2 regions of the Photobacterium japonica genome follow, and region 2 is predicted to be linked to the other one. Evidence: riboswitches for the same ligand, from Rfam matches in the RefSeq annotation. Region 2 holds a riboswitch; the other holds the start of a gene.
What was found. Region 2 has a riboswitch for cyclic di-GMP ahead of L4C36_RS12855 (glycosyl hydrolase family 18 protein). Riboswitches for the same ligand answer to the same signal wherever they lie in the genome.

Region 1: another riboswitch for cyclic di-GMP. It lies ahead of L4C36_RS10130 (TfoX/Sxy family DNA transformation protein); the one in region 2 lies ahead of L4C36_RS12855 (glycosyl hydrolase family 18 protein).

The regions. Positions count from the first base shown of each region.
Region 1 covers NZ_JAKJSN010000022.1:52,805-78,356, reverse strand. Annotated here, with positions in the region: gene L4C36_RS10165 (CDP-alcohol phosphatidyltransferase family protein) at 1-170, opposite strand, end outside; gene L4C36_RS10160 (ATP-binding cassette domain-containing protein) at 164-835, opposite strand; gene L4C36_RS10155 (ABC transporter permease) at 861-2,597, opposite strand; gene L4C36_RS10150 (ABC transporter substrate-binding protein) at 2,667-3,893, opposite strand; gene L4C36_RS10145 (dihydrolipoyl dehydrogenase family protein) at 3,919-6,171, opposite strand; gene L4C36_RS10140 (carboxymuconolactone decarboxylase family protein) at 6,180-6,770, opposite strand; gene L4C36_RS10135 (hypothetical protein) at 6,937-7,329, opposite strand; gene L4C36_RS10130 (TfoX/Sxy family DNA transformation protein) at 7,634-8,227, opposite strand; cyclic di-GMP riboswitch class I at 8,352-8,453, opposite strand; gene L4C36_RS10125 (substrate-binding domain-containing protein) at 8,671-9,678, opposite strand; gene L4C36_RS10120 (hypothetical protein) at 10,375-10,770, shown strand; gene L4C36_RS10115 (hypothetical protein) at 10,875-11,060, shown strand; gene L4C36_RS10110 (hypothetical protein) at 11,179-11,781, opposite strand; gene torD (molecular chaperone TorD) at 12,003-12,656, opposite strand; gene torA (trimethylamine-N-oxide reductase TorA) at 12,842-15,373, opposite strand; gene torC (pentaheme c-type cytochrome TorC) at 15,442-16,608, opposite strand; gene torR (two-component system response regulator TorR) at 16,814-17,527, shown strand; gene L4C36_RS10085 (hypothetical protein) at 17,904-18,146, shown strand; gene panP (pyridoxal-dependent aspartate 1-decarboxylase PanP) at 18,123-19,784, opposite strand; gene L4C36_RS10075 (DUF2860 domain-containing protein) at 19,860-20,849, opposite strand; gene L4C36_RS10070 (hypothetical protein) at 20,894-21,421, opposite strand; gene L4C36_RS10065 (MetS family NSS transporter small subunit) at 21,663-21,761, opposite strand; gene L4C36_RS10060 (sodium-dependent transporter) at 21,758-23,245, opposite strand; gene L4C36_RS10055 (outer membrane beta-barrel protein) at 23,644-24,234, opposite strand; gene cydH (cytochrome bd-I oxidase subunit CydH) at 24,358-24,474, shown strand; gene L4C36_RS10045 (patatin-like phospholipase family protein) at 24,574-25,552, shown strand, end outside.
Region 2 covers NZ_JAKJSN010000030.1:322-4,967, reverse strand. Annotated here, with positions in the region: gene L4C36_RS12860 (MATE family efflux transporter) at 1-1,106, shown strand, start outside; cyclic di-GMP riboswitch class I at 1,318-1,420, shown strand; gene L4C36_RS12855 (glycosyl hydrolase family 18 protein) at 1,556-4,165, shown strand; gene L4C36_RS12850 (hypothetical protein) at 4,415-4,646, shown strand, end outside.

The DNA.
Region 1 (25,552 bases), on a different contig from region 2:
AACCCCAATGCCCAGTGATATTCTTGCAGCATTAATGCAGGCAGGGCGAATAGTCCCAGCACAAAACCAGTAAGGGTCACTTGATTGGCCGTGACACCCATGCGGTCAGGCAGCGCAGAAAGGATGGTCAGCGGCCAGCGAATGAGTTTGATGGCGTAGCGATCTAACATGATAACGGTTCCAGTGCAGGATCAGAGGGCAGTGAAGGCCAAGGCCAGTGTAAGACACGTCCTTGAGGGGGGACATCGTCGTCATCATGAGTGACCATGATGGCCGGGATCTGGCGGGTACGAATTTGGTCAAAAACAAACTGACGAAACGCCGTGCGCAGGGCTTTATCCAGCTTACTGAACGGTTCATCTAACAATACGGCGTGTGGCTCAGAGAGAAGCATCCGCATCACGCTGATCCTTGCCCGCTGTCCGCCCGACAGGGCTTGTGGCAGGTTATTGCGTAATGCACTTAATCCCAACATGTCCAATGTGTGCATCGCGTGCATACGCCGCTCATTGCCTCGATAGTGCTTAGGTAATCCAAACATCAGGTTTTCTACTACCGTCAGGTGTGGGAACAGCAAGTCATCTTGGAATAGGAGGCCAATTTTTCGTGCATTTGGGGTCAGCGGTAACATGGGGATGTCATTGAGCATGACGTTGCCGGTGACTTGAAACGGGCGTGCAATATGGCCAGCAATGGCGCTTAACAGCGTGGATTTACCGCAGCCGCTGGGGCCCATCAGGGTAAAAATCTCTCCCTTGGCGACCGAAAAGGATAAGGGGCCAAACAGGGGCTGTTCACCCTGATGCAGGATGAGGTTGTCGACAGACAGTGTCATTGGTGGTGTTGCTCCCTCATTGTGGTCATGGTCGAGATTGTGATGATAAATGTGATTGCGGCTGACGTTGATGCACTGCTGAGTCGCGTTGGCCGTGTGAATAATGCGATGTCCAGCGGTTTATCAGTACTGCCAAAGTAAAAAACACTAAGGGTAATATCCCTTGTAACAGGCCATAAATAGCCATGACGCGGCGATCTTGCCCGCTGGCCAGCGCAACGGCTTCTGTGGTCAGGGTGCTGATCCGTCCTGCCCCTAGCATTTGGGTTGGCAGGTATTGTGCCAAGCTCACGCTGATCCCCACGGCCAGCCCCATGAAAATAGCGGGTTGTACCTGTGGGCGTTTCACTTGCCACCACGTTTGCCACGCGGTTTTTCCTAAACTGCGGCTGCATTGATCTAAGCGCACATCGTAGCTGCGCCACGCGCCTTCAAGGGACAAATACAGATAGGGGAACACGAAAAAGAGGTGGCTCCACACAACCCATAACCCATAGTGCTGCCCCGGTACCCAATAGGTGGTGACCTGTATGCCAAACAGCAGGGAGAGCTGGGGGGTCACCAGCGGTATCGCAATGATCCAGTGGGGGATGCCGATGTGGTATTTCTGTCGGTATTCTAAACAACCGATGGCGAGCAGTAATGCCACTATGCCGCTGCTTAGGGCAAGGATCATACTGTGCCCCGCCAGTGTTAGCAAGGGCTCAAGTTCTTGTTCCCAAAAACGAAAACTGTAGCGACTCGGCAACAAATCAGGAAAACGCCAGCGTTGGGCGAACGACCATACCAGCAAGGTGGGTAGCACCAGAATCGGAACTGCGACAAAAGGTGAATACAGCGGTACGGCACGGTGTAAGCGTGAACGCAGACGGGAATTTACATGGGCCGATGAGGGACGTGCAGGCCCATTGAGTTGCCAGCGACGCAGGCCATTGACCACACACCATTCTATGCCGCGCAGGACGAGTAAGGTGAACAATGTCAGGGCGAGTAAAAGCAATGCCCCCGCCGCCGCGCGAGGCAGCAGGTGTAAATCGGGTTCATTGAACCAGCGCCAGACTTGAATCGCAAACGTCGATGGACGTTGTGGGCCGATAAACAGCGCAATGTCGACCACCGAGACGCCGTACGCTGCCACGGCCCACAAAGGCAAACGCATCTTAGGGAGCCATAAGGGCAGGATCAGCTTACGCCAACTTTCATGCTGGCTATACCCCAAGCTGGCCGAGATGGCGAGTAGCGGTTTGACCTGTAATTGTTGCAATACGGCAATGCTCATCAGCAATAAAAAAGGCGTTTCTTTGAGGGCTAAAACGATAAGCAAGCCGATACCATACGGATCTTGTACCACCGTAAAGCTGTCAGAGGGGGTGATACCCGTGACGGCCAACAACCGATAAAACCATCCGGTGGGGGCAAACAGCAAGGCAAAGCCAATCGCAAACGCGACATGTGGCATCGCCATCATGGGCGATAACGTGTTCTCTAAGCGGTGCCACTGCGGGGTGTCCCAATACCGGCGCAAGATAAAGTAGGAAAAAATCAGCGCGAGTAAGGTACTGCCTAAACCCGTGAACAGGGAAAGCAAAAGTGATGTGCTTAACCCCGGCCAGTAAAGCAGTTGGGTAAAGGCATCAACATTCGGAGTGAGATAGCCCAGTGGCGGCAACCATGACAAGGCGGGAAGGACAACGCCAAGTAACCCGGGAAGTAACGGCGCAATGCACAGTAACAGGGCGAGCAGGTAGAACAGATGGATCATACAACACTCAAACAATGGGAGGGTTGCCCCTCCCGCAAAAATAGACGGTGATCAGTCAGTCTGTGAAGATCAACTGCCGTAACGTTTTTGCCATTCTAATTCAATGGCGGTTAACCAACTCGGGTGTGGTTCTGGAATCGCTTTATACAGACTAAAGCCCTGTGTGCCCGTTTGTTTGTTGTTTGGCTGTACCTGCATCAGCGCCTCTGACGTTAATACCGACGGATCCCCCCAGATGCGGGCATCGGCTTTACGCGCTTGCGCGGCGGGACTCATCAAAAAGTTGATGGTGACCAGTGCGCCCGCTTTGGCATTGGCATTCCATGGGATAGCCAGAAAGTGAATATTGGACAGGGCACCTTGTGTAAACGCAAATGTTTGTGCCGTGTCGACTAAGTTACCTTGTTCAATCGCGGCATTGGCCGCGTTAGGGTTAAAGGTGATAGCAAGCAACAGTTGTTGGTCATCGAGCAACTGCACCGTTTCGCTGGTGCCTGATGGAAAACGTTGACCTTTGTGCCACGCCACCGGATGCAGTTGATCTAAATAGGCCCACAGAGGTGCCGTGACACGCTCAAATCGTTGATGTTCTGTTTTGCTGTCAATGGGCTGGTACAGTTCATCGGGCTTGTCCGTCAGTTCCAATAGCGCGGCTTTTAAGAAGCTGCTGCCATGGAATTCAGGTGGCTGTGGGTAACTGATTTTCCCAGGATGTGCTTTGGCGAGCGTCAACAGGTCGGCAAAGCTGCGCGGAGGCTGTTTGAGGGTGTCGGTGTCGTGGATAAATACCAACTGTCCTACGCCCCACGGCGCTTCGAGTCCGTCTGTCGGTTCGGTAAAGTCGCGATCAATCGGCAGTGTTTTATCGACTGACTGCCAGTTAGGCAAGTTTTCCACAAACGGGCCATACAGTAAGTGGCTTTGCTTCATCGAACGGAAGTTCTCACCATTGATCCACACCAAATCCACGCTGCCGCCATTGTTTTTTCCAGCGGTCTTCTCAGCCAATAAACGCTGTGTGGTTTCTGCAATATCTGCCACTTTGACATGCTTGAGATTAACGCCATATTGTGACTTCAGCTGACGACTGGCCCAGCGCAGGTAATCGTTGATCTCTTGGCTGCCACCCCATGCATTAAAGTACACAGTTTGTCCGAAGGCCTGTTTTTCGATCTCAACCCACGGTTGGGAGGTGAGGGCGGTAACGTGAGCGGTATTGTCTGTGGTTGCCCACGCCGCGTGTGCGGCGAGAGCCAATTGGCTGGCCAGTGCCAGTTTCATCAGTGTCTTTTTCATTACGGTTTACATTCCCTGTGCGTCATTATGCCCGTTTGGCTTCCGTATTTTGTTTTACATCTGCCGTGGAGGCGGATGTGGACTGGGTGTGAGCTTGCGGCGGCTGAGTATCAGGTTGCTTTGCCTCATGGCGCATCCAGTCATGGTATTTCTTCACCCATGTCAATAAGCCTTGAGGGGCGTTGGCCCTTTTCCATTCGCCTGCCGTGTACTTAGCAGCTTCACTCATGGTGGGGTAAGGGTGGACCGTGCCTAAAATTTTATTCAGGCCTAAGCCGTGGCGCATCGCAAGGGTAAATTCAGCCAACAGTTCACCGGCGTGATGGCCAACAATCGTCGCCCCCAAAATCGTGTCTTTACCTTTTGGCGTAAGCACTTTAATGAAGCCTTCATCGGTGCCATCTGTAATGGCACGATCCAAATCATCAATGCCGTAGGTCACCACATCAAACGCGATGCCTTTGGCGATAGCGTCTTTTTCGTTAAGCCCGACGCGAGCAAGCTCCGGCGCAGTGTAGGTGACTGCAGGTAATACGGAATAGTCGGTTTTGAATTTTTTAAATTGGCCAAAGAGCCCGTTTACGGCGGCATACCAAGCTTGGTGCGCGGCCGCGTGGGTTAACTGAAATGGACCGGCGACATCACCCACGGCGAAGATGTTCGGATACTGAGTTTGCAGGTAGTCATTCACTGCCACAGTCCCACGTTCGGTGGTGGTGATTCCGAGTTGTTCTAAGCCAAAGCCTGTCACGTTAGCGACGCGGCCGAGTGCCACCATGACGGCATCAAATTCGATTTCTACGATTTGCCCGTTGCTGTCTTCCAACGCTGCTTGTTGAATCTGTTGGCCTTGCTCATTCGTGAATGAGGAGAATGAAACCGCTTTATGGCCGGTTTTGATGTTCACGCCATCTTTGGCCAGCTTATTCGCCACCACTGCCGCTGCATCGCTGTCTTCACGGATCATCACCTGATCGGCCATTTCTACTAAGGTGACTTCACTGCCTAAACGCGAAAAGCTCTGGGCTAATTCACAACCGATGGGGCCGCCACCGAGCACTAACAAGCGCTTGGGTTGCTCGCGTAATCCCCAAATCGAGTCAGACGTCAGGTAATTGACCGTATCAAGGCCGGGAATGTGGGGTACCAGTGGGCGGGCACCGGTAGCAATCACAATATTACGGGTGGTAATGCGCTGCCCGTTCACTTCTACTTCCCATGGGGATAAGACCGTGGCATCGCCTTGAATACAATTCACCCCCAAGTCCGTATAGCGGCTGACGCTGTCATGCGGTTCAATTTTGCTGATCACCTTATGTACACGGGCCATGACTTGCTGGAAATTTACCGTCACAGGGCCTGTGGTAATGCCAAATTCGTGGGCTTTGGTGATTTCTGACATCGTATGTGCCGCACGGATCAGTGCTTTGGATGGCACACAACCGGTATTTAGGCAATCCCCCCCCATTTTGTGGCGCTCAATCAGGGTGACTTTGGCTTTCACTGCGGCGGCAATATAGGCACTGACCAAGCCGCCGGCACCCGCACCAATGACCACCATGTTTTGATCAAAATGCTCGGGTTTTTTCCATTGCGCATACACGCGGCGCTGTTTTATCCATGTCATAACTGCTTTGGCGATAAGAGGAAACAGACCCAACAACACCAGGGAGATCAGCACAGGGGCAGATACAATCCCCGTTAGCGTGTCGATTTGACCCAGCTGGGTGCCGGCATTGATGTAAATTGCGGTACCGGCGAGCATCCCGATCTGGCTGACCAGATAAAAACGTCGTGTACTGATCGGCGTTAGCCCCATCAGCAGGTTGACGAGAAAGAACGGGAAGATTGGAATTAACCGCAGGGTGAAGAGGTAAAACGCCCCTTCTTTTTCAATACCAGTATTGATCGCGGCCAAGCGGTGGCCGAAACGTTGCTGTACCCAATCGCGCAAAATATAGCGGCTGAACAAAAAGGCCAAGGTTGCCCCAAGGGTACTGGCAAACGAAATCAGTAATAAACTCCACCAGAAGCCAAATAAGGCCGCGCCTAATAAGGTCATGATGACCGCCCCTGGAACGGATAAGGCGGTAATGGTGACATAGAGCGCGAAGAAAAGAAGACTAGACAGCAGTGGGTGCGAGGCAATGGTGTCTTGCAAGGCTACTTGCTGGTTTTTTGCTTGGGCTAACGTGAAGTACTGGCCGAGATCGAAGCCTATCCACAGGCCGATCAATGACAGAACAAGGCCTGCCACCACGATTTTTTTTCTGTTCATAGATACTCCTAGTGTTCATCCTTTGCGGTTGGGCGATTAGCCTGTTGGGTCGCATTAGGTTGAATGGGTAACGAACAAAATCCCTGTTCTGGGACATCAAGCGCGGTGTTGAATTTCGCGGAGAGATTTTGAAAGGCAATCAGCGCGGTTAACTCAACCATAGCATCATCATCAAACCCTTGTTTTAACGTGGCAAGCATTTCGTCAGTCACGCGCATTCCTGTGATCGTCATCGCTTCTACGTAGTGCAAAACGGCCTGCTCTTGCGGGGTAAAAAGATCACTGTGTTGCCAATGGGCAAGGGCTTTAATTTTTTCTTCAGAGTCACAGCGTTCTGCCAGTTTCATGCCATTGGCATCCACACAGAAAGCGCAATCATTGAGTTGGGATACACGCACACACACCAAAGAACGCAGCACAGGCGTTAACGGTGAGTGTTTACGGTCAAGATAGCCAAAAAAACCGGCCACTAACCAAAACAGGGTAGGCTTGCGTCCCCACAGCAGGGCTGGGTTGAGTACCTTACCGTAGTGGCGTTGCTGCAGCCAAAGTAGTGGCTTGATCAGAATGGAGTAGCGGCGTTTAGCTGAAATGCGCAAGGTAACCTCTGTGATTGTCTGAGTGTCAGTGAATGAGCAACCGGATAGGCCATATTACTTGAGAGTAAGCCGTAATATTACCGAAATTATCAGGGAGTTATGACACAAAGACCTTGAGGTAGCAGAATAAATTTCAGAAAAAGTAAAAAAAACGTCTACGGTGGCACTAGTTGATGGTTAATTGCACAGTCCGCGAGGTAGGTTGCGCAAGCAGTTCACTTTTGGGTAACTCAGTGAGAAAAATGTAACCACAGGCCATGATAGGGATAGCGGCGAGTACCATCGTTTTACCGATATGATAGCTGCGATACCAATATTTGCGGGCACGAATTTTTAGTGCCAGTCCCCACACGAGCAGTGTGACGTTAAGCACCGTGACGGCAAGTAATACATCATGCAGCGCACTCACGGGCGCCAATTGCTGGTGGACAAGCAGGATAAGCAGGGCGGGAGGCAGCAGGCTTAATAACACTAATGCACGCATGATACGTGGCCATTTGCTGAATTTATCTTTGAACATGTGTTCACTTTGCCCAGGAAATGGCTTGGAATAATGCATGGTGGCCCCTTTAACGACATATATACCCAAGGGATGTCAAAACGGGATAATTATTCCCATGAGATAAGTTGCAATGCTATTGATTGAAACGATAACCTTGAGGTCACTTGGATAAAAGCCATTTTACAAGTGAATGTCGGTATTGGAAGAGGGCGTAGATGTTTCTCAGCAGGTTTGGGAGGTAATTCAATGTTTGGCATTTGTTGACAGTATTTTGTCAATGCAAGACGTGATGGCAGGTTATAATCATAGAAATATAAATAAGAGATCATAAGATCTCTTATTTATATATAACGTGTTTATTTTAGCGTAATTTAGCCAATAACTCTGAACGGCGGTCTTGTGGGATGACAGACCAATGGCGTCCGCAAATCGCCCCTTCAAGCGCCCACAGCATATCGATGCCGACACTGCCGGAGTGGCTGTCTTGTAGCGCTTTGTATGCGTTAATTGAACCGGCTTCAAGTAGTTGATCTACCGTAATAATACCGGCTTTCTTTAGCATTCTTTCGTTGGCAAGACGTAAGTTTGGCAAATCTTTAATACGCTCAGGGCCTGCGGTGTTTTTTGTTTCTTTATCAACCTGCGCGGCAGCCAGTGAACGCTCTGCTTGTGCGATAATCTGCGCTGTATCCTGCCACCATTCATCTGGAATGGCGTAATGTTTGGTCACAACAGGGAAGCCGCGCTTTTTATAAATATACGGGGTGAGGCCAGCTTGCTTAAATTCTCTTTCATTGGCCGCATTGGCGCGTAAATGCAGCTTGTCATTGACGACAAGTGCAAACATGGTTTCGCCAGAAAATATACCAAATCCGCCAAACATAGAGCGTGACTTCACGTTCTCAAATGCGCCAAAGAATAAACGTAGTGAATCTTTAAGTACTGGTTTGTCCATGCTTTTTCTCGATAGTTGTTAATAGCGTCAACCGTCAACAAGCGAGGATTCTAGAATAGCAAAGCATGTCTTTGATACGGTCAGAGAATAGGTGGGGTGAGCTCTGACAGTAATTGCTATATCCATCGGCAACCCCGCTACCATAAGCAACAAACAGTGTGTATTTGTTTCTCTTAGGCCGGAGGCTTTGCGTCCCAATCTTTCGAGTGGTTTGCCTTGTTCGTGACAAAAAAGAGAATATCTTAGTTAATAAATTTGACCTTGCTCCCATTTTTAAAAGTGTGATATTGCTCCCATTATTTGGTCTTATAATCTGCTCGTGGTAGCTTTTTTGTGTCGTTCTTAAGCGTGCTTTCGGCTAAAAACGGGACAAAAAAAGCGAAGGCCCAAGACCTTCGCTTTCGTGGTTCAATGCAAAAAGCGGCACTTTTCGCGAGCTGACCTTATTGATTAAGATCGCGGACTGATTTTCGGATCACAAGTTCAGGTATCATTTCAAATACCTGTGTGGCATGTGTCTTATCTTTCACACGCTGCATCAAGATTTCAACCGCACTCTTACCTAGGCGACGCTTAGGCTGGTGGATAGTGGTCAATGGTGGTGAGAAGTACGGCGCCAGATCGATGTTATCGTAACCGATGATAGAGACATCTTCCGGTACGCGAATGCCCGCTTGTTGGAACGTACTGATCAGGCCCATTGCCATGATGTCGTTGAAGCAGAAAATGGCCGTTGGGCGTGATTCCATTGCAATGAACGCTTTCGCTGCTTCTACGGCAGACTCACATTCAAAATCACCTTCCAGCAACCAATCTTCATTCACGGTTAGGCCCGCTTCGTTCATGGCTTTTCTGAAGCCTTTAAGGCGTTCGCGACAAGCCACTTTTTCACTTTGTCCGGTTAAGCAACCAATGGCTTTATGGCCGTGTTCGATGAAGAACTTCGTCGCCACATAACCGCCAAGCTCAGCATTGTCTTGAATGTTGTCTGTGTGTGGGCTTTCTGGGCCCCAGTCCATGACAACCATCGGTAGATCTTTCTGGCGCTCTAATAGTGTCAGCAATTGCTCATCAAGATCTGAACACATGACCAGCAGGCCATCGACACGTTTTTCGGCCAACATGCGCAAGTAGTCACGCTGCTTCACCAGGTTACCTTCGGTGTTACATAAAATCAGGGTGTAGCCTTCGCCGTACAGGTACTCTTCAACACCGTGAACCACTTCCGCAAAGAAAGGGTTGGTGGATTTTGTAACGAGCATGCCAATGGTACGGGTTGTATTACATTTTAGGCTACGTGCGACTGCACTTGGGGCGTAATTCAGCTCATCAACAGCGGCAAGTACTTTCTTTTGTGTGGCTTCTGCGACGAAGCGCGTTTTGTTTATCACGTGAGAGACTGTTGTGGTCGATACGCCAGCCATACGTGCAACATCTTTAATCGTTGCCATAGTTATTCTTCTAATAATAAAAGGTCAGAGGACCCAATAATGAAAACTTACCCAATAGAGCAATGGACTTATGCGTCAATACTGCGAAGTGCATTGCTCTTTTGGGTACAGGGACTAGAAACAGAAAAAGCCGCATCATAAAGCGGCTCCGTTTCGAGCGATTACCAATGTTCGTTTTAATCATCGCATGCAGTTGCATGGTGTAATCGCTTGCGTTCACATTTTACTTACCGTGGCCAAGAGTGCAATCTTTCTTGCTCGAATAACTAAGAATAGTTGATAGTCATCAACATTTGTCCACTGTATTTAAATTGTTTAACGGTTATTAATCACCGCTTTTTATTGCTATCTCATTGATAAAATTAAATATGGCAAGGGTATTGTGAACGCAAATTTCGGCTGTGTTTGTCGTGTGAAACAAATATGTAACAGTACAATACTGCAATGCAGGTGACATTGAAATTGTCGCCAGAGGAACGGGTTAGGGCGCATGAAAATGTCATTTTGTATGAATTTTTGCCAATTTATTCAGTGGGATAGTTCTTTACATCGTTGCGGCATTGTTGCTTTAGGGGATTATAGCGGACTCTGTCGGATTCCTTTGATCGTGATCATCGTCTGTTTTATCCAAGCTTGATGAAGCGAAAATCCGTGTGATAATTAAAATAACCATAGTTAGATAGAACGGACAGTATCATGTCGACAAATAACAAAGCGGGTGTGCGATTTGCTTATATCGCAAGTTTTCTAACACCTTTTACCCTGCTTCTTTCCGGTATCGTTGCGATTATTTATTCAGGCTACAAACTGAATAAAGGCACTGATGCCGTAAGTTACAGCCACTACTATACGATAATTCGTTCATTTTTCATGTTTTTTACCTTTTTTGTCGTATTGGGTGTAACGGCTGCAACCATGACCGGTATGTTGGCGGGTGCTGAATACTGGGTACACAGTGATATGCTGGACTACGTATTGGACGTACTGCCATTTGTGGGCGCAGTGATCGCGGTGATCGCAGTACTCAAATGGTTGTTCCAGTTGATCCGCGGTATGCGTTTGTTGAGCCAGAATAAGGCGATTGAGCTGTAACAGGCCAATATCATGCCATGAAGAAACCGGTGCTTGCGCCGGTTTTTTTTATGCCTGCCATACTGACAGTAGTGATACGACAAAGCGTATCACGGGGAGAATGTATGGTGGTGAAATGCATTGATGCCTCAGGCCTGTCTGGCCACTTCGCGCACGATACCCCGCGAAAAATCAGCATGCATGATGATGTGCCGATTTGGCACGACTGTTGTGTGTGCGAGGCGGAACCGTATTGGTTGGCGATATTGGAAGAAGAGAAAGCCTTATTGAGTAAAGAGGACGAAGAGTGAGGTGAAGAGGGTCTGTAGGCTAAAACACACCCTGTCGCTTCCTTACGGTCTACGAGACAGTAGGGTACTCACAGGGTGTGTATTCAAAACAAACGTAACAGAGGACGATTGGGCAGGGTTATTGTACCGTTTCAAGCAGGTGTTTTAGTTCATTCAGCAGTTCGTCTGTTTTAGGATCGGAGGCTTTCATGGCCGCCAATGTGTCGTGTTGAAGGTTTTGCTGCAAGGTAACGAGCGTTGGATCGGTGATCAGCGTTTGACGTTGCTTCGCTAATTGCTGTTTTGCTGCGGCAAATTCTTTCACGAGCGCATTACGCTCTTCTTCGGGCATGTTGGTTGCGCGAAGCTGTTCTTGCAAGGTTTCTGCTTTTGCGACAAACGCATCCGGGTTATAACCGATGTCTTCTGCTTTTTGTTTGTACGTTGTTTCCAGCGCCTTGGCTTGTTTCACCAATTCTGGGTGGCTTTTTAATGCTTGCTGGCGAATGCTGGTGAGATCGCGCTGGATGGCATTAATTTTATGCACGGCCGCTTTTTTTGCCTGTGCTTGTGCCAGCTCGGTTGCCGTTGGGGCTGGCGTGACTGTCTCGGCCGTTGTGTTATTGGCGTTCGCGGGTAACGCTGCGCCGAGCGCACCGGCAAATAAGATCGGAAGTGAATATTTCGTCAACGTTGACAGTAGCGATGAAGACGGCTTTCTTGCTGTATGGCTTTTAGGCATGATGGTGCTCTTTTGTTTCATGTTTTGATGCGTTGACTGTATAAAATACCATTGAGAGAAATGTCAGTCTAATGTCATGAATGCTGGATGAAAGCTGAACAATGCTATGAGGACGGTGGTGAAAGAGGGGCTCGCTAGGAATGACAGGCATAAAAAAGCCGGCAATCCGTATGCCGGCAAACGAAGATAGTGTTATGGATGCTGGCTAGTGCCAGTCAGGGTTATTGTTCGTCACCTGCAAGGAATGCAGCGTCAAGCTGGCAGAATGCAAGCAGCACTTCAGCGGCTGCGGCATAAAAACCAAACTTGTCGTGTTCGTTTGCTTTCGCCGTAAACTGTGGTAACCAGTTTAGAAGCATCGCATTGATGAAGGCCAACTGGGCTTGCATCAGCGTTTCTGCGTCGTCGACAGACGCGCATTGGTTCGCCATGATGATCAGGTTACCCATGAAATCCAACTCTACAGCCAGATGGTCAGCGGGCTCGTTGAATTCTTTACGCTGCGCAATGTTGTAGGTTTCCATTAGCGCTTGCATGTCTTGAGCGGGCTTATCGTTCATCAAACCGCTTTTACCGACATACATGGAGGCATACGGCAGGGCGCCGGATTTTGGTGTGCTAAGGAATAGACCGCAGAAGTCAGCGGCAAGTTCAAGCTGTGCATCATCACGGACATCCAGGCGTTTTAGCGCATCACGAAAGTGCTCAACAGGGGCTTTTAGCGCAGCCGTCATGGCAAGGCCTGACAGAAACGTGACCATCTCACCATTTTGGTACTGCTCAATGTCTTGCTCGGTTAATTCGCGAGCGAATAAAGATGACATCCACCAGTAAATTTCTGCGCGCTGCTCGTTGAAAGCAATAAATTCTTTCATGATCTCTCCACATCCAGACAATACGGCCCAATAGGGTGTGACCGTAAAGAAAAACATATTCACATAGAATAAGCCTAATAAGTATATCTAATTTATTAACTTAGTGTATGTGAATAGGTTTTTTCGTAAACCGAGTGAGTAAAAAAGGAGTCAGAGGCCGAAGCCCCTGACCCTCAGGCATTAACTTATGCTAGATCCATCGCTGGGAATAGCGGGTTAATGTCAGTCACTTCTTTTGGACCGTTGAAGCCAGTCACTGCCGGAACAGTACCCGTGAACTTCTCGACCTGTACCAGTGCAGAAGCCGCAGACGTTGCTTGAGCCAGTTTCGAAGAACCGATGTCTTGTGTCAGTACGTTTGGATCGCCGTACGTACAGATAGTGCCAGCTTTACCGCCTTCTAGCGGGCTGTACCAGGCACCTTCGTGGATACGACATACACCAGACATGTAATCGTCAGTCACTACCGCACCTGCCAATACTTGGCCACGGTCGTTGAACACACGTACGATGTCACCAGACTTGATACCACGTGCCGCTGCATCTTGGGTGTTGATGTAGATAGGCTCGCGATCCGCTACCGCGTACGTTGCACGGTGCTCAGTTGAAGAACAAAGCTGTGAGTGCAGACGGTGTTTCGGGTGCGTACTCTGTAGGTTCAATGGGAACTGCTGAGAACGTGGACCACCGTGGCTACGTTCTGTTTTCTCGAACCACATTGGGTGACCCTGACAGTCATCGTAGCCCATGTCAGCGATAGTCTTACAGTAGATCTCGATAAGACCTGATGCAGTACCTAGTGGCTCAAGGTCAGGTTCCTTACGGAATGACTCGTGACGTACCCACTCAGCGCCTTCAGGGAATTCAATGAAACCTTCAGTTTCCCAGAACTTCTTGAAGTTAGACATACGAACGCCAAGACCACGGCCTTGCAGACGTGCACCGTTGTAGATCTCTTCGATCAGTTCCATCTGCGTTTTACCGCCAGTGAAGGCTTCTTCACGGTTGTAACGACGGCAAAGCTCACGGAAGATCTCGAAGTCATCTTTTGATTCGTACATTGGTTCAACAATCTTCGGCAGGGCAATGATACCCGCGTTAGAGTGGTTACCGTACTGTTCGATATCGTTACGCTCGTACGTGGTGGTCGCTGGTAGAACGATGTCCGCAAAGCGACACGTCGCTGTCCACTGGTGATCGATAGACACAACGGTTTCCAGTTTCTGCCACGCCGTGATCATGTTGTTACGATCTTGGTGGTGGTGGAACGGGTTGTTACCACTGAAGATAGCCATCTTCATCACTGGGAACTTGATTTTCTGACCGTTGTACTTAATGGTCTCGCCAGGGTTCTTAATACAGTCAACAAAACGTGCAACAGGGATGAACGTTGAGTAGCCGTTGTAAGAGCCGTTGTGGATTGGCGGCACGCCAGTCACACCGCTAAAGCCAGACATCAGTGGGCCGTTAGAGGTGATAGAACCTGCGTCGTTGTAGTGCCAGCCGAAACCGAAACCACCACCAGGTAGGCCGATTTGACCCAGCATTGCTGCCACAACCACTAGCATCCACGCGTACTGCTCACCGTGCTGCATGCGCTGTAGACACCAGCCACCGATGATTTGCGTACGGCCAGACGCCATTTGACGTGCTAGGGCACGGATTTCGTCCGCTTTAACGCCACAGATCTTCTCTGCCCACTCCGGTGATTTCTCAACGCCGTCTGTTTTACCTAGCAGGTAAGGCAGGAATTTGTCGAAACCTGTCGTGTAGTCAGCCAAGAACTCTTTGTTGTAAAGGTTTTCGCTGTACAGAGTGTGCGCGATAGCCAGCATCAGTGGAACGTCAGTTTGTGGGTTAACACGCACTTGTTCACCGCCAACAGTCTTCTGAGTGTCGGTTACTACTGGGTCAACGAAGATCACTTTGATCTCGCCTTTCTTCACTTTTTCAGCAAGCTGATCATAGTAAGCGTATGGGCTGTGGTCAGGTACCAACCAGCCAACCTGCAGGTTCTTGATTGGGTCAGAACCCCATACCACGATGGTGTCAGAGTGCTCAAGCACAAGCGGCCATGATGTTTGCTGCTCGTAAACTTCCATTGCACCCGCAACGTACGGCAGGATCACCTGTGCAGCACCTGTTGAGTAGTCACCCATCTTACCAAGGGTGGTACCGTGCAGACCAATACCACGCTTCATCATGGTCCCGGCGTTGTGTAGTTTACCTACAGACTGCCAGCCAGTGTGACCTGCGTACAGTGCACTTGGGCCGTAAGAGTTCTGGATACGTTCCATTTCGTGGTAGAAGAAATCCAGTGCCTGAGACCATGGCACACGCACGAAACGGTTGTCACCGCGCTGTGCAGTGTCTGACTTGAAGCCGTGCTTCAACCAGTCAATACGTACCATTGGGTATTTAACACGTGCAGGGTTGTATACGACTTCACGTACACCGTTGATCATGGTGGTTGGGTGCTTGTCTTTTTCAAACGGTACGGTATCAACCCATACACCGTTTACCACTTTCGCACGGAATGCACCCCAGTGAGAACCAGACAGTACATCACCAGTGAAAGTAGCTTTAGTTTCAGTCGCAGCCATCGCTTTGCGAGGAGCCAGCAGGCTTGTACCTACCACTGATGCCGCACTAGCAGCGATCATGCCTGATAGGAAGCGACGACGAGTAACGCCTTTATTGAGTACTTGAGTTGCCATTGAGCAATCCTTAGTTTGAATTCTTGTTATCTAGGGTGGGGGAGGAGTCCCCCACACCCCGTCAGGAATTAGTGGTGGCCAGCGCCGCCTGTGTCGCTACCGTGGTTCTGCAGGTATTTCAACAGAGTTCGTTCTTCCGTTTTACTAAGACGGTAGTAGGCGCTCATTGCGTTTAAACTCGAGATCCAACCATTTGCTGTGAAGTGGCCTGGTGCCGGTGCTGCGTGACACGCATTACAGGTTGCACCGTACATGTCTTCTGCGTAGTTCCAGATAGGCTGGATGTTGTCTAGCATGTCATCAGGTGTGATCCACGCTTGAACAGACACGTGCTGCCAAACGATGTTCGTCGCGCTGTCAGTTTGCTCTTCAAGAATTTGCTCAGTCGCTTTCACTTCACCACGGATGGTTGCTTTGAATACACGTTTACCCATGTATTCCGTCATCACACGGCCTTTACCGCTCTTCTCTAGCCAGCCGTCGATCTGCACTTTTAGCATGCCATCTTTACGTTCAATCACTTTCACTTGAGAAGCAGGCAGTAGCTTACCGTCAGCTTTAGATTTTGCATCCGCTGTAGCGTAAAGATCTTTTTCGCCAAGAGAGTAAAGTACTTCAGCTGCTGCACCTTGAGTTGTCGCTGTTGCTTGAAGCTCTTGGTAATCTTTCTGGAAGCCGCCCGCCATGTTTGGCAGTTCGTGTGCGATACCTTTGTGACACTCGATACAGTTCATGTCTTCAGCCGCGGCTTTGTTCATTTCAAAGGCAGCTTTAGCAGACTGCTTAGAGTGATCCATCGCATCGTACGAGTGACAGCTCTTACAGGTTTTCGAGTTTTGGCTCTTCATTCGATCCCAAACGACTTGCGCCAGTTCAAGACGGTGTTCTTCCAATTTCTCTGGGGTATCAATCTTGCCCGTTACGAAGTGGTGGTAAACGTCTTTCCACGCACCCAGTTTACGCTGGATAGCACCAGGCAAATCTTTAGGCTGGTGACAGTCTACACATTCAGCACGGACACCCGAGGCGTTCTTGAAGTGAATACTTTGCTTATATTCTTCATAGTTCTGCTGCATGGTGTGACATGACGTACAGAATTCAGTTTGTGAGGCAAATTCAAAGCTTTTGTGAACCGTCAGAACACCCGCCAAGGTAATACCAATACCAACTAGCACAAGAGCAAGGATCGAATACTTGCTGCTTGGTTTAGTCAACATTTGCCAAAGTTTTTTCATAGTGGAAGATTCCAAATAAGAATGAAGTCAGTCGTAACGTAAAGTACGGTGACGTATAAATTTTTATGGGGTAATCTTAATTCCACGATGTGAATAACGATAAGGGTGGCGATGAACAGAATTATCTGCATTATGACAAATTGTGAATGGCCGCCGATTATGCTAACGTTTTATAGAACAGTAAATAATACATTAAGAGAATAAAATGAGTCACCACGTACTTGTTGTTGAGGATGAAATCGTTACCCGTACTAAGCTAGTCGGGTACTTCGAGAATGAAGGATATAAAGTCAGCCAAGCGGAAAGTGGCGCGCAGATGCGCGAGGTAATGGCCAGCGAAAAAATTGATCTGGTTATGCTCGATATTAACCTGCCTGGCGAAGACGGATTGATGCTAACGCGTGAACTTCGTAGCCGTTCAGAGGTAGGGATTATTCTAGTGACAGGCCGTACCGACAGTATCGATCGCATTGTTGGATTAGAGATGGGTGCGGATGATTATGTGACTAAGCCGTTCGAGCTGCGAGAGCTGCTTGTACGCGTAAAAAACCTGTTGTGGCGCATCTCTCTGGTCGAAAAGGCCCGAGATGAGACCATGGTAGAAATGCAAGAAGACAGCATTATTCGCTTTGGTGATTGGCAGTTTGATATCAACAAACGCGCCCTTACACACAACGGTGTGCCGGTGAAATTGACCAAAGCTGAATACGAGTTATTGGTGGCATTCTCTTCTCATCCGAACGTAGTGCTTAGCCGTGAACGTATCTTAAATATGCTAAGCCACCGCGTTGAAGCGCCGAATGATCGTACCATTGATGTACTGATTCGCCGCATGCGTTCTAAGATGGAAGTGGACCCGAAAAACCCACAAATTTTTGTGACCGTACACGGTGAAGGGTACATGTTTGCAGGCGATTAATCGCCGCTAGCCACTGTGTTTTAGTGGTTTTCATAATTTGTCATATTTAGGCTGATATTCGATGAGTATCAGCCTTTTTTGCATCTGTCAATCGGCGACTTTGTTGATATTGATCAAAAAAAATGAGGGGTTGTTAATAGCGCAAACGTGTCAATTCCTACTTTTCCTTGTCATTTTTTGTGATTTTACTGGTGAATTTATGACTTCAGTACCGAGTAGTTGAGATTTTAACCAGTCCTGTATCGCCCTATTTTGCAGAAAATTCCCTTCAGAAATACCAAGTGGTGATATTTTCATCATTGTAGTGGCGTTTATTACAGCATTTGATTGTTGCATGTCAGGGATTTATTCGGTTCTCAATGGATATAAATGCCTTATGAATACAATTTACGCCCCTAGTCATATTCGCGGAGAGGAAAATGACGAATGCGCGAAGGGTCAATACGGAGAGAAAGGATGGTTTGGCGTGACAGATGGAGGCGCTTTAACGCTCGTGGTTGGGCGCTTTTTCGGAGGGCAAAAGGCTTTGCCCAGCATTGCTGAGCAAAGAGAAAGAAGCGTACAGACCGACGCATTTATCATGATTTGTTACACTTTATGTGCGGCCATTTCGCTGTAAAATTTTTTCAGTTAGTGTCGATATTTTCGGAGAGCTGATAAAGCTTTGTGTGGCAATTTCAGCCTGCTCAGCCAGTACATCATTTAAAATGCGCTCAGTCGTGAGTGGGTTGGCAAGTACGACACGAAATACCGTGGTGAGACGACGTGCCCATCGGTCGGGTGTGATCCGCGTTCGCGAGACAAAAGACTTACCCGATTCACGTTGACGCTTCTGAATAAATTGGGTGAGATCATCCAATGCCATAAGGAGAGTTTCGCGCTCATCGTCGGTGGCCAACGGCAATGCTTGTTGTGTACGCGCAGGCACATAACGGTAGGTGAGCAGGCACAGTTCAGGTTGAGTGACTAATTCAAAGTCGGGGTGCTCAGCAATGCGTTGTGCAAAATAGTGTGCTTTATCAATGCTGTTATTGATTAACATTTCATAGCCTTGGCGGCTGATAATGTTCAAGCTGGCATAGAGCAACATGGCCATGCCACTTCGGGATCCTTCTAAGGTATGGGTACCTAAGTCTTTGGACCCTTTACGCAAAATATACTCGGCATGGTGTTCAATCGCCGTCATTAACGCCGGATTTTTGAAGATCACCATACCGGCACCCATGGGCACATACAGCTGTTTATGGGCATCAATGGTGACAGAGTCTGCTCGCTCAATCCCATTGAGTAAATGGCGGTATTTCTTCGACATTAATGTCGCACCGCCCCACGCTGCATCCACATGAAAATGGCAACCATAAGCTTGTGCGAGATCGGCCAATTCAGACAGGGGATCAATGGTGCCTGTTTCGGTGGTCCCCGCGACACCAATAATGGCAAAGGGTTTGATATTCTGTGCCACCAACGCATCCAGTTTGGCTTTCATCTCTGACACAATAACGCGGTTGTCGCTGTCTGTTTTTATGGGGATCAAACTGTCTCGGCCAATCCCCAGTACATCGGCGGCTTTCTTCAGGGAATAGTGACCACGTTCCGATACCAGTACCGCGAGATCGTGGTAGCCATAATGTTTCATGGCGCGAAAGAGTCCTTCTTGCGCCACACCTTTGAAGTCACCGTCCGGTTTCAGGGCGTTATTGCGCGCCACCCACAAGGCGGTGATGTTCGCGATGGTACCACCTGAACAAAAGGCGCCCAAAGAATGGTTCGCACTGTGCATCCAGCGCTGATAAAAGGGATCGGGTTCATCGTAAATGAGGTTGTGCAGCATGCCCAACACTTGGCGTTCAAGTGGCGTAAAGGCTTTTGAGGTCTCAATTTTAACCAAGTTTTGGTTTAGCGCGATCATGATTTTGGACAGCGGCATCAAGAAATAGGGCAGGGCGGATGTCATGTGTCCAATGAAAGTCGGTGCAGAAGTATGCACCGATTGCGCCACTAACTTATCGAGAAGAAAGTGTGTGTGATCGGAAACGAAAGCAGGGTTCTCTGGAAGTTCAGCCGATGAGAAGTCCTTTTCAATTTCCGCAAGCGGTTTCTCTGTGGCCGCAATGTGTGTTTGAAGAAACACATTGAGGTTTTCAGAGATCTCTTTTTCGATTCGTCCCAGGGTTGAATCGGGTGCCTCCGGCACGGTAAATATACGATGCAAAGACGCTTGTGTCGCATCAGCTTTTTTCAAATCCACTACAGCCATAACCTTTGTCAGCTTGTCACTTTGTCGGCAAATTGTTGCTAATTTAATTCAAATTTGTGTGTCTGTCGAAAAAAATTAGAATCGATAGTTCATGCCGACGCTGATCAACACGCTGTCTTCACCATAAAAACGTATGTTTGATTGACTTTGGTTATAGCCTAAAAGTGACACGAAACCCCAATTTTTCCATTCAAAAGGCGCTTTATATTCATAGGCGAGGAACGCGCCCCAGCGGTCATCCTTTTGGGTGCGGTCAAAGACCGGGTTTTGACTGTCGAAATCAACCCGATCATAACTGAAGGTCAGTGCGAGGCTGGATTGCTCCAGCATCTGGATCAGACCAACCTCCACGCCAATGCCGTCGCTGGCCATGGCATCGCCTTTGGCATCAATGCGGGTGTAACTGCCGGCAAAGCGTAGAAACTGCATACGGTTCAGCGGTTTAAAATAGCTGAGTTGACTGTAATAAATGTTGCTGTCACGCTGCATCAGCGTTTGTTCTTCAGGTGTTAAACGGGTGCTGCCACTGTGCTCTTGATCAATATCGAGGGATCCTGCCGCCAACTCCAATGAGAAAGGGCTGCCCATGATACCGTCATACTGAACGCGCAGACCGTGTATTTTGCTGTCGGTTTTCTGCCTTACCTGATCGGTTACGTAAGGGTCTTGCCACGTTTCACTTTCCAGTAAGCCGGGGACATAACTCAGGGTGATAGCACTTCTGTCGGCTAAGCGGTATTTGTACCCCAATTCCACATGGAAGCGTCCCAAGGCCAAATCAGAACGGCTGGTACCGAAGTAGATTTGTTGGTTTAACGCCTCATTGGTATAGCTGATCGTGCCTAGTGGTGCGATCAATACCGAGCTTTGTTTATCTCCCTTTGAGGCTAAATCGGGGGTAACGGTGTTGTCGGTATTGAACTGAGAGTGACTTTGCGTATAGCCCGCTAATAAGGACAGATCCAGTCCAAAGCCCGCCTGCCAAGGACGAGGTTGATTCGCTTGTGCCGTGGTCGCACACATAGCGGCTAAAACGGCAAGGGCACATGTCGTGATCTTTTCCATGATCGTACTTTCCTTCTACGTGGTGAAAGGCCTGCGGGATGACGTTATTGGCACTGAATATCAGCGATAGTATTCATTTGTTGGTTATACGCATTGAGAGGCTGTTCAATCTGGGCTGGATGTGTCAGTAATTCAGCAAATGCACTTCTGAGCGCGTAGTTTTTTGCGTGTGGTTTGCTTTGACGATCATCGAATGCCAGTTTCGCTGCTTGACCGAGGGCACTCTCCTGCGTGGAGAGTTCTTTAATGTCGCTTTGGGTCAGGTTCAGCCAGGATTCCACCGGTAACGACAGTTGCAATTTGTCTTTGTCGTTAGCCAAGTACCAATCAACCGCATCACGGTTAAATAGGAAGTGGTGCTTTCTACCCATCAGGAACCAGTCACCGACGGTTTTCAGGCTCGGATCTTTTGCAACAGATAAATCGACTAATTGCTGATACCAATTTAACGACGCATCAATGTATTGGTGATATTTGTCGCTTTCACACTGCGTGCTGGTGTCCATGCTTGACGCTGCTACCGCAGTCGCAGGAACCAAGCTCGTGGCAAGTAAGAGTGCAGCTAACTTCATGACGTATCCTTACGATGGAGAATGGTGGACCCAAAAGGCGATCGGCCGACAAGGCTTGAGTCACGTTTGATGAGGATTGTAACGGGATGATTGCGATAAGGAAAATGAAAGTTTGCTGGAATGATTGATCGTTAACAATAATGCTGTGTGATTAAAAAAACAAAAGGCGCCGAAGCGCCTTCTTGGTGTGCCTTAAAGCATGCTTAAGGCTGTGTTGATAGCGTGGGCACTATGGCTATGGCTATGGCTTTTTACTCATGGCGATGGAGATACAGTACGCTGCGCCACCCCACGTGATCCCAAAGCCAAACAACATCATCATGATTGCGCCTAATGTCATAGTTTTGCCTCCTGTTGATTGGCTGATTTTGACGTGATATTGATGATGATAGCGACAATCAGCATGGCGCCGACTAAGCCCCAACCCAATAACATCACGTCAAATTGTGCGTAGCCCCCGTAGCCTTCCTTGAAGGTATGGAGCAGGTTTGTGCAAAGAATGATCGCCAGCATGATAGGGCTTAGGAAGCGCAGGCAGATCTCAAACCACTTACCGATACTGAACTCCGAACAGGCATTCACATAGTGGCGAATATCAGAGATTTTGAGTAGCCAAGCGATAATGGCAATTTCAATCAAGCAGCTGGTGAGAAGGGCAATGTTATTAATAAAGTAATCGACCAAATCCAGTAGCAACAACCCCCCGTTGGTGGCAAACGCCATGGAAACAACGTAACCCGTCCCACAAACGACCATTGCTGTTTTCTTACGTGTCCAATTGAGTTTGTCAATAATGGCTGATGTCACGGCTTCAATAATGGAAATGTGCGAGCTGAGACCAGCAACGACCAAGGCGAAGAAGAACAGGGGACCCAGAATGTAAGGAGCCGGTAATAAGTTAATTGCCGCCGGAATCGTGACAAATGCGAGGCCGACCCCCGCAGAGACCACTTCCGTAATGGGTTTGGCTTGTTCCTGTGCCATGTAGCCCAATACTGCAAAGATCAATACACCCGCCATGATAGAGAAGCCGCAGTTGATCAATACCGTCATGAACGCGTTATTGTTGATGTCAGATTGCTTTGGCAGATAGCTGGAATACGCAATCATGATCGCGAAGCCGACACTCAGTGTGAAGAATATTTGCCCGTAAGCGGCAGACCACACTTTCGCATCTAAAATTTTGCTGAAATCAGGCTGGAACAGATAGTTCAAGCCATCGAGTGCGCCAGGCAAGAAAACGACCCGTATGATCAACCCCAATACCATTAAAAAGAGTAGAGGCATCATGATCTTACTTGCACGTTCAATACCACCTTTCACTCCAGTAAAGATGGCGGCAAACGTGATGGCCCAAGCGATGGTCATTGGAATGGCGATATGCAGTTGCAGATTGCCTAGTTGCGTTGGGCTGTTCTCCCCGAGCTGTAAATATTGGTTAAAGAAGAAGGCGTTGGTATCACTGCCCCAACTTTGGGTAAACGCAAAGCCGAGGTAGGAGATCGCCCAACCGATAATCGCCACATAATACACTGCGATAATGGCCGCGATGGACACTTGGAACCAGCCTAGCCATTCAAACTTAGTACCGAGTTTTGAAAAGGCGCGAGGTGCTGCGCCGCGTAATTTATGACCCAGACTGAACTCCATGATCATAAAAGGAATACCGGCGGTGATCATGGCAAAAAGGTAAGGAATAAAAAAGGCGCCCCCCCCGTTTTCATAAGCCATATAAGGGAAGCGCCAGATATTACCTAATCCGATCGCTGACCCGACAGCGGCAAGAATAAATCCCGCTCGGGAGCCCCATTGTTCTCGATTCATAAACATCTCCTTATGTAAATCAAGTCCCTGTGAAAGGCGAATTTGTCAGATGGAAATGCCATGAATTGTGCGTAAATGGCATTTTGAGTGAAAGGTTAAACTGAGTGACATGACGAGATTAACTATAGCGCAAATGTAAATCAATAGAGTGTTTGTTCGTGCGTATGTGTGATAAAGGTGTTTCGTATGTGTTTTGTATTGTGGTTTGGTATGGAGAAAGAAAGAATGGGAATGGGGGAGTGAAATATACTGATATTTGAGGGTATCTTGCCGTTTAATTATTTTTATATTGAGCGAAGAAACCGCTGTCGATAAAGAGAAATGCGGAATGGGTATCGTAAGGAAAGAATAAAGGCCAGCATATCTGGCCTTTTATTTCAAATGCGGGGTGGCATGTGCTAGAAGGAAAAGGTGATGCCCACATTGGTTTGGAATTGGCTAAGCCATTTAGAATCGATCTTAATATTGCACGATTCTGTGCCTGTTGGTAGCGTACAGTTGGCAATGCTATCACTGTCAATTAAGTTAGCGAGCCAGCGAGCTTCAAACACGAGAAATAGGTTATCAGTCAGGTGGTATTCCGCGCCGCCTTGGAGGCCCGCAGAAAAGAACAAATCGCTGTCTGTCCAATCAGCGTCGACGATGGTTGCCCCCATGCTGGCACCAAAGTAAGTGTCTAGGCGTTCAAAGGTTTCAAAGCGTAATGAACTTTGGAAATGCGTATAGGTGAAGGAACCGTCACCAAAATTTTCAACAGAATGAGGCTGGTGGCTGACAAATAAGCCAGCCCGACCATTGTACAAATCGGTTTCGAGCCCTAATGCGTAATGGGCATCATTGTCGGTATTGATCTTAATGCCACTTTCATCTGTGACGCTATTAGAGAGGCTGTAGCCGAGATAAGGTGTGATATAAACGGTGCTTTCAGCCCATGCTGCACCGGCGGTGATCAGGCAAGTCGCCATCACCATTAATTGTCCTAATTTCATAGATATTCCCCAAAGGCTTTAAACGAACTCGCTGCTTATTTAGTGTGACAGCTTTCTGATATTAGTGCTTTTGTAATGGTCAGAATCTTGAACTCCCCCTAAAATAGAGTTAACAAGTTGTTAATGCCACAGTGTGGTGAGGGGGGAAATATGGAATTTGATCTAAAATTAGCGCTCGTAGTAACGGTAGCTGCAATGGCGGTGATCCTAAGCTTCGGCCTCATCTCTATTACTATGTAAACTTTTAATAAATAAAATAAATCTACGCGTATTCCAGTTTTGTTCAGCTAGGGACGGTATTCTGTCAGCAGTAAACTCAGTAGTGGGTGAGACAGGTCTATGACTAACCATTTACCGTTTAGTTTGAAAGATGTAGATCTTTCACTGGTCAATCATTTTTCACGGCAGTTACTGTCGGCTCGAAAATTGAAGATCGCACTCGTTGTCCAGGGCGGTGGGCAACGAGGGATTTTTACCGCTGGCGTTTTTGATGCTTTTCTGGAATCAGGCTTTGATCCGTTCGAGTTGTACATTGGGACATCGGCCGGCGCATTGAACTTGTCCTCTTATATCAGTCGTCAGCCACGCTTTGGGTATCAATTTATTGTTGATTACACCACGCGGCATGAATTTTTTAACGTCTATAACTACTTGAGTAAACAACAGCCCATGAATCTCGATTGGGCGCTTGAAGCCGTGCGCCCGCATGGTTCACTCCCGTTAGATGTGTACACGGCTAGGCAAGTATTACAACACCGCCAAGCCTTCGCCTGTGCCACGCGTAAAGATACGCTGCAAGATATGTATATGCCGATGTACCAAGCCAATTGGTGTGAAGTGCTGCGTGCCAGTTGTGCCATTCCGGTGATTTATACTGAGCCAGTGATTGTTGATAACTTAGACTGGGTCGATGGCGGTGTCAGTGCGGCGGTACCCGTCAAAGAGGCATGGTTGCGTCAGGCTGACTTAGTGGTGGTGATACGGACAGAACCGATTGAGCCTGATGAGAGCAGTCCGTTTAACGATTGGCGGCAAAAAATTGAAATGGTCTTGCCAGATTATATTGACCGACTGAGCCTGAATAGCTCGCTTGATCGGGTAAAAGGGCTCCATTCGGAATTAACCACAAAACTTGAAGGATGGAAGCAGGCATGGGGTGATCAACACCACCGTGCTGATAAAGGGGGAGATCAGTCGTTCAGTGACGACAAATCACGAGGGTGGGGATTGCTCTCTGCCGACAATGTGGAGCGTATTCTGACGTTGACGGGGCACAGCAAAAGCCGTGAAATTATGGATATGCTCAATCAACATTATC
Region 2 (4,646 bases):
GTAAAGCACAACAAACGCTGTACACCGCATTGGGTTTAATCGGCCTTGCCGGCTTACTGATGATGGCGTTGCTCAACATGCTTGCCCCTACCCTATTGATTGCGCAAGGAGCCACTGGTGATGCCTTGGCAATGGGTAGCGCGTATATCGAAGTATTCAGTTGGGGCGCTATTTTCACCATTGCATCCGGTGCCCTGCCGATGCTTATCCGTAATGATGAAAGCCCAAACTTTTCAACGGGGTTAATGATGGGCGGTGCGGTGATCAACATTGTGCTGGATTACCTGTTCATCGGACATTTCGGGTGGGCACTACAAGGTGCAGCCATTGCCACCATTATTGCGCAAATCAGTATTACGGTGGTCGCTATCCTGTATTTCTTTTCGCGCTACTCCCAACTACGATTAACACTGCGTAACCTGTGTTTTAATATGGACATGGCCATCAAAACCGTAGGATTGGGCGCATCAAGTTTATTTATGTATGCCTACTTCAGTTTTATGGTTGCCCTGCATAATAAACTGTTCATGAGCTACGGTAGTTCAGTCCATGTCGGGGCATATGCCATTGTCGGTTATTTGGTCACCATGTATTACCTACTGGCTGAAGGCTTAGCAAGCGGTATGCAACCGCCAGTCAGTTATTATTACGGGGCAAAACAAGGTGAGAAAATTCGAGCCACATTAGTGATTGCTGCCAAAGCGGTACTTCTAACGGGTATGGGTGCGATTGCGCTGCTGAATATTTTCCCGAACACCCTTGTGGGCATGTTCAGCCAGAATGAGCCGGTACTGGCATTAGAAACGATAAACGGTATTCGCTTGCACCTGTTTGCCATGTTCCTAGATGGTTTCTTTGCGCTGGCTTCCGTGTACTTTATGGCCATTGATAAAGGTGGCAAAGCACTGATGATATCGCTAGGTAACATGCTGATCCAACTACCGTTCTTGTACATCATGCCAAAACTGATGGGGATTGATGGTATCTGGCTTGCCGTTCCGCTGTCTAACCTCGCATTAGCGGTTATCGTTATTCCTATGGTGTGGGCAGACGTGAACCGCCGCGCCAACATGAAGCCTGACAACGACATGGTGCTGGCTAGCTAATTAGCGTGCGGTATCACCCCGTTCTATACACAAAAGCGCCTATAGGGCGCTTTTTATTTATTGGCCGCGTCTATTTATATGACCTACACGCTTATGCGTTAAATTACGTGAAGCAATATCACAAATATATATTTACGTATTCGCTAAGCGCAGCATAATCTACATTTTAAATTGCACAAAATAAGCATTCTGCTATTTATATCCTCAATACTTGTGACAACGGCAAACTGCATGAAAATGCAGGACGCAAAGTTTCCGGTCTAAGGGGAATGCTTGGTAATGACCGCATTCCCGATGACAGCGGGACTGCCTCAAGTGGAGCACGCCTCCTCCTTCGTTGACCTCGTATTATACAAACCGCGTCTCACCTTGGTCTGTTTTTTGACTGAAACCCTGTTACACGCCAACGGGTGAGCATGCCTTTTTCTTCTGTATAAACGGAGCCTAATTTGAAAAAGTCTCACATTGCTATGCTTGTCGGCAGCCTGTTGGCCACCGCTGGCGCACACGCTGCCGCCCCCGGTACACCTAACCTTGATTGGGGCACACACACTTACGCACTGGTTGAATTAAACCGTGATGCACAAAGCTATAAAGACATCGTCGTTGCGCGCCACAAAGACATCCCTGTGACTGTTTCATGGCAGACATGGAGCGGCGACGCTGCACAAACGGCAAACGTATTGCTTGACGGCGAAACCGTCTGGACGGGCAAAGGCAGCAGCAAAAGCGCGACATTCAATGTCAGCAAAGGCGGCGTGTATGACATGACGGTTGAGTTATGTAATGCCGATGGCTGCAGCGAAAGCAAATCTGTCACATTGACGATTGCCGATACAGACGGTAGCCACTTGGCACCGCTGGCTCCTGCTCTACAAGAAAATAACAAGCCTTACACCAATACCTCTGGAAAAGTGGTCGGCACTTACTTTGTTGAATGGAGTGTTTACGGCCGTGAATTCCCATTAAATAAAGTCCCAGCACAAAACCTGACTCACATGCTGTACGGCTTCACCCCTATCTGTGGGGGAGATGGCATTAACGATAGCCTAAAACAAATTCCTGGCAGCTTTGCGGCTCTGCAAAAAGCCTGTGCGGGCACACCTGATTTTGCGGTCGCCATCCATGACCCATGGGCCGCGATTCAGATGGGCCAAGAAGGCGTGAACAACTGGCAAGACCCCTACCGTGGTAACTTTGGTCAGATGATGGCGCTGAAACAAGCCTACCCTGATCTGAAAATCCTGCCGTCTATCGGTGGCTGGACGCTGTCTGATCCGTTTTACTTCATGCACGACGAAAGCAAACGCCGCGTCTTCGTGAACTCGGTAAAAGAATTCCTTCAGACATGGAAGTTCTTCGACGGTGTGGATATTGACTGGGAATACCCAGGCGGTGGCGCAGCTAACCCTGAGCTGGGCGATAAAGACAAAGATGGCGAATTGTACGTGACACTGATGAAAGAGTTGCGTGCCATGTTAGATGAGCTATCGGCAGAAACCGGCCGTACTTACGAGCTCACCTCTGCAATCGGCGTCGATGTAAAGAAAATTGACGTAGTAGATTACAACCGCGCGCAAGCATACATGGATTACATCTTCCTGATGAACTATGACATGTTCGGCGCGTTTGATTTGAACACCTTAGGCCACCAATCTGGCATTTACGATGCAAGCCATAACCCAATGGTAAAACACACGGTAGAACGCGGTGTTAACGACCTGCTGGCACAAGGCTTAGATCCGAAGAAATTGGTTGTCGGTGTGCCTAAATACGGCCGTGGCTGGAAAGGCGTACACAACATTACGGGTGATAACCCAATGACGGGCCAGGCAACCGGTGCGATTAAAGGCACATGGGAAGACGGTGTTCTAGACTACCGTGACATTGCCGATAACCATTCTGGCAATGGCTGGGAAAGCCGTTACGATGAGCAAGCAGAAGCATCGTATAAGTGGAATCCTACCACCAAAGAACTGATCACCTACGATGACGAACGTGCCGTTAAAGCAAAAGGCCAGTTCGTGCAAGAGCGTGGCTTAGCCGGTCTGTTCTCGTGGGAAATTGATGCGGACAATGGCGACCTGTTGAACGCGATGCATGAAGGTTTAGGCCATGGTGACGGTGGTATCACCCCACCGCCAGCACAAAACAAACCACCGGTCGCGAATGCAGGGGCTGACCATGCAGTGATGGGCCCTATTGATGTCACACTGGATGGATCTAAATCTTACGATCCAGAACAAGAAGTCATGACTTACCAGTGGACGCAAACAACGGGTGAAGCCGTGGTCATTACCGGTGCCGATCAAGCGAAAGCCACCATTCGCGTACCCGTAACAGCGGAAGACACACAGTACACGTTTGCACTCGTTGTCACGGATACTGAAGGCCAGACGGCACGTGACGCGGTAACGGTCAACAACAATGCGGAACAAGCCAACCAAGCGCCAGTGGTTACCCTACCGGCCTCGCTGACGGTTGAAGCAGAAGCAACGTTCTCGATCAACGCGAAAGCCAGCGATCCAGACGGCGAACCTCTGACGTACACCTGGATGGTGTCACCACTGTTCGACATTTTGTCTGGTCAAGGTACAGCAACACTGCGCCTGAAAGCGCCTGCAGTATCGGAAATCACGCAAGAAAACGTTTCGGTATTGGTGTCTGACGGTGCATTAGATGCCACCGCAGCGATGCGCATCACGGTTGAACCTAAAGAAGAAACGGGCGGTGGCGACTGTGACATTACCGATCCAAACGCGGGTAACTACCCAGCATGGACTGGCGGTGCGGTATACAACACGGGCGATCAAGTCAGTCACGATAACTTGGTTTGGCAAGCAAAATACTGGACACAGAACAATGTACCCAGTGCGACAGCCGACCAATGGACATTAATCAGTGATGCTGAGTTTGGCTGGAACAAGGGTATCGCTTACCAAGGTGGCGAGCAAGTCAATCATGATAACCAGCGTTGGGAAGCCAAATGGTGGACCAAAGGCGAAGAACCGGGTAAGGCTTCTGTCTGGGAAAGTGTTGGCGAGTCATCTTGCCAGTAAGCTAAACCGTTAAAACGTATTTCCACTTCACGCCCCTACCGCTCTGCGGTGGGGCGTTTTTTCAACCTACTTCCCCTCACCATTAAACAAATCGCTCGTTGCATAAAAGCCACACACATTATAGTGAATTAACTCGCATCCCCCTTTTGATGTCGTACTCTAATTACCCGTTTTAGCTTACATTTCTCAATGACTCGCAGCCAGCATCATCGGCTCAACAACTATTTATTACTTAGAGTTCTGCCATAAATGGGATACTTTGGAGTGCGTTTTAAAAAACCAATGATAGGCATTTGGAGTGCGGCTTTATTGTCGTCATCATTCTGTAACGCCGATGGCATTCAACAAACGGCAATTAGCGGCCTCCAACACGGCAAAATCTTATCTGAATTTTCAGCTTATTTATCTTCTACTTCCGTCCAGAGTAGGATCATTTTTGCCAAAAACGTTGAGGTTACCGATCCAAACATATCAATATCTA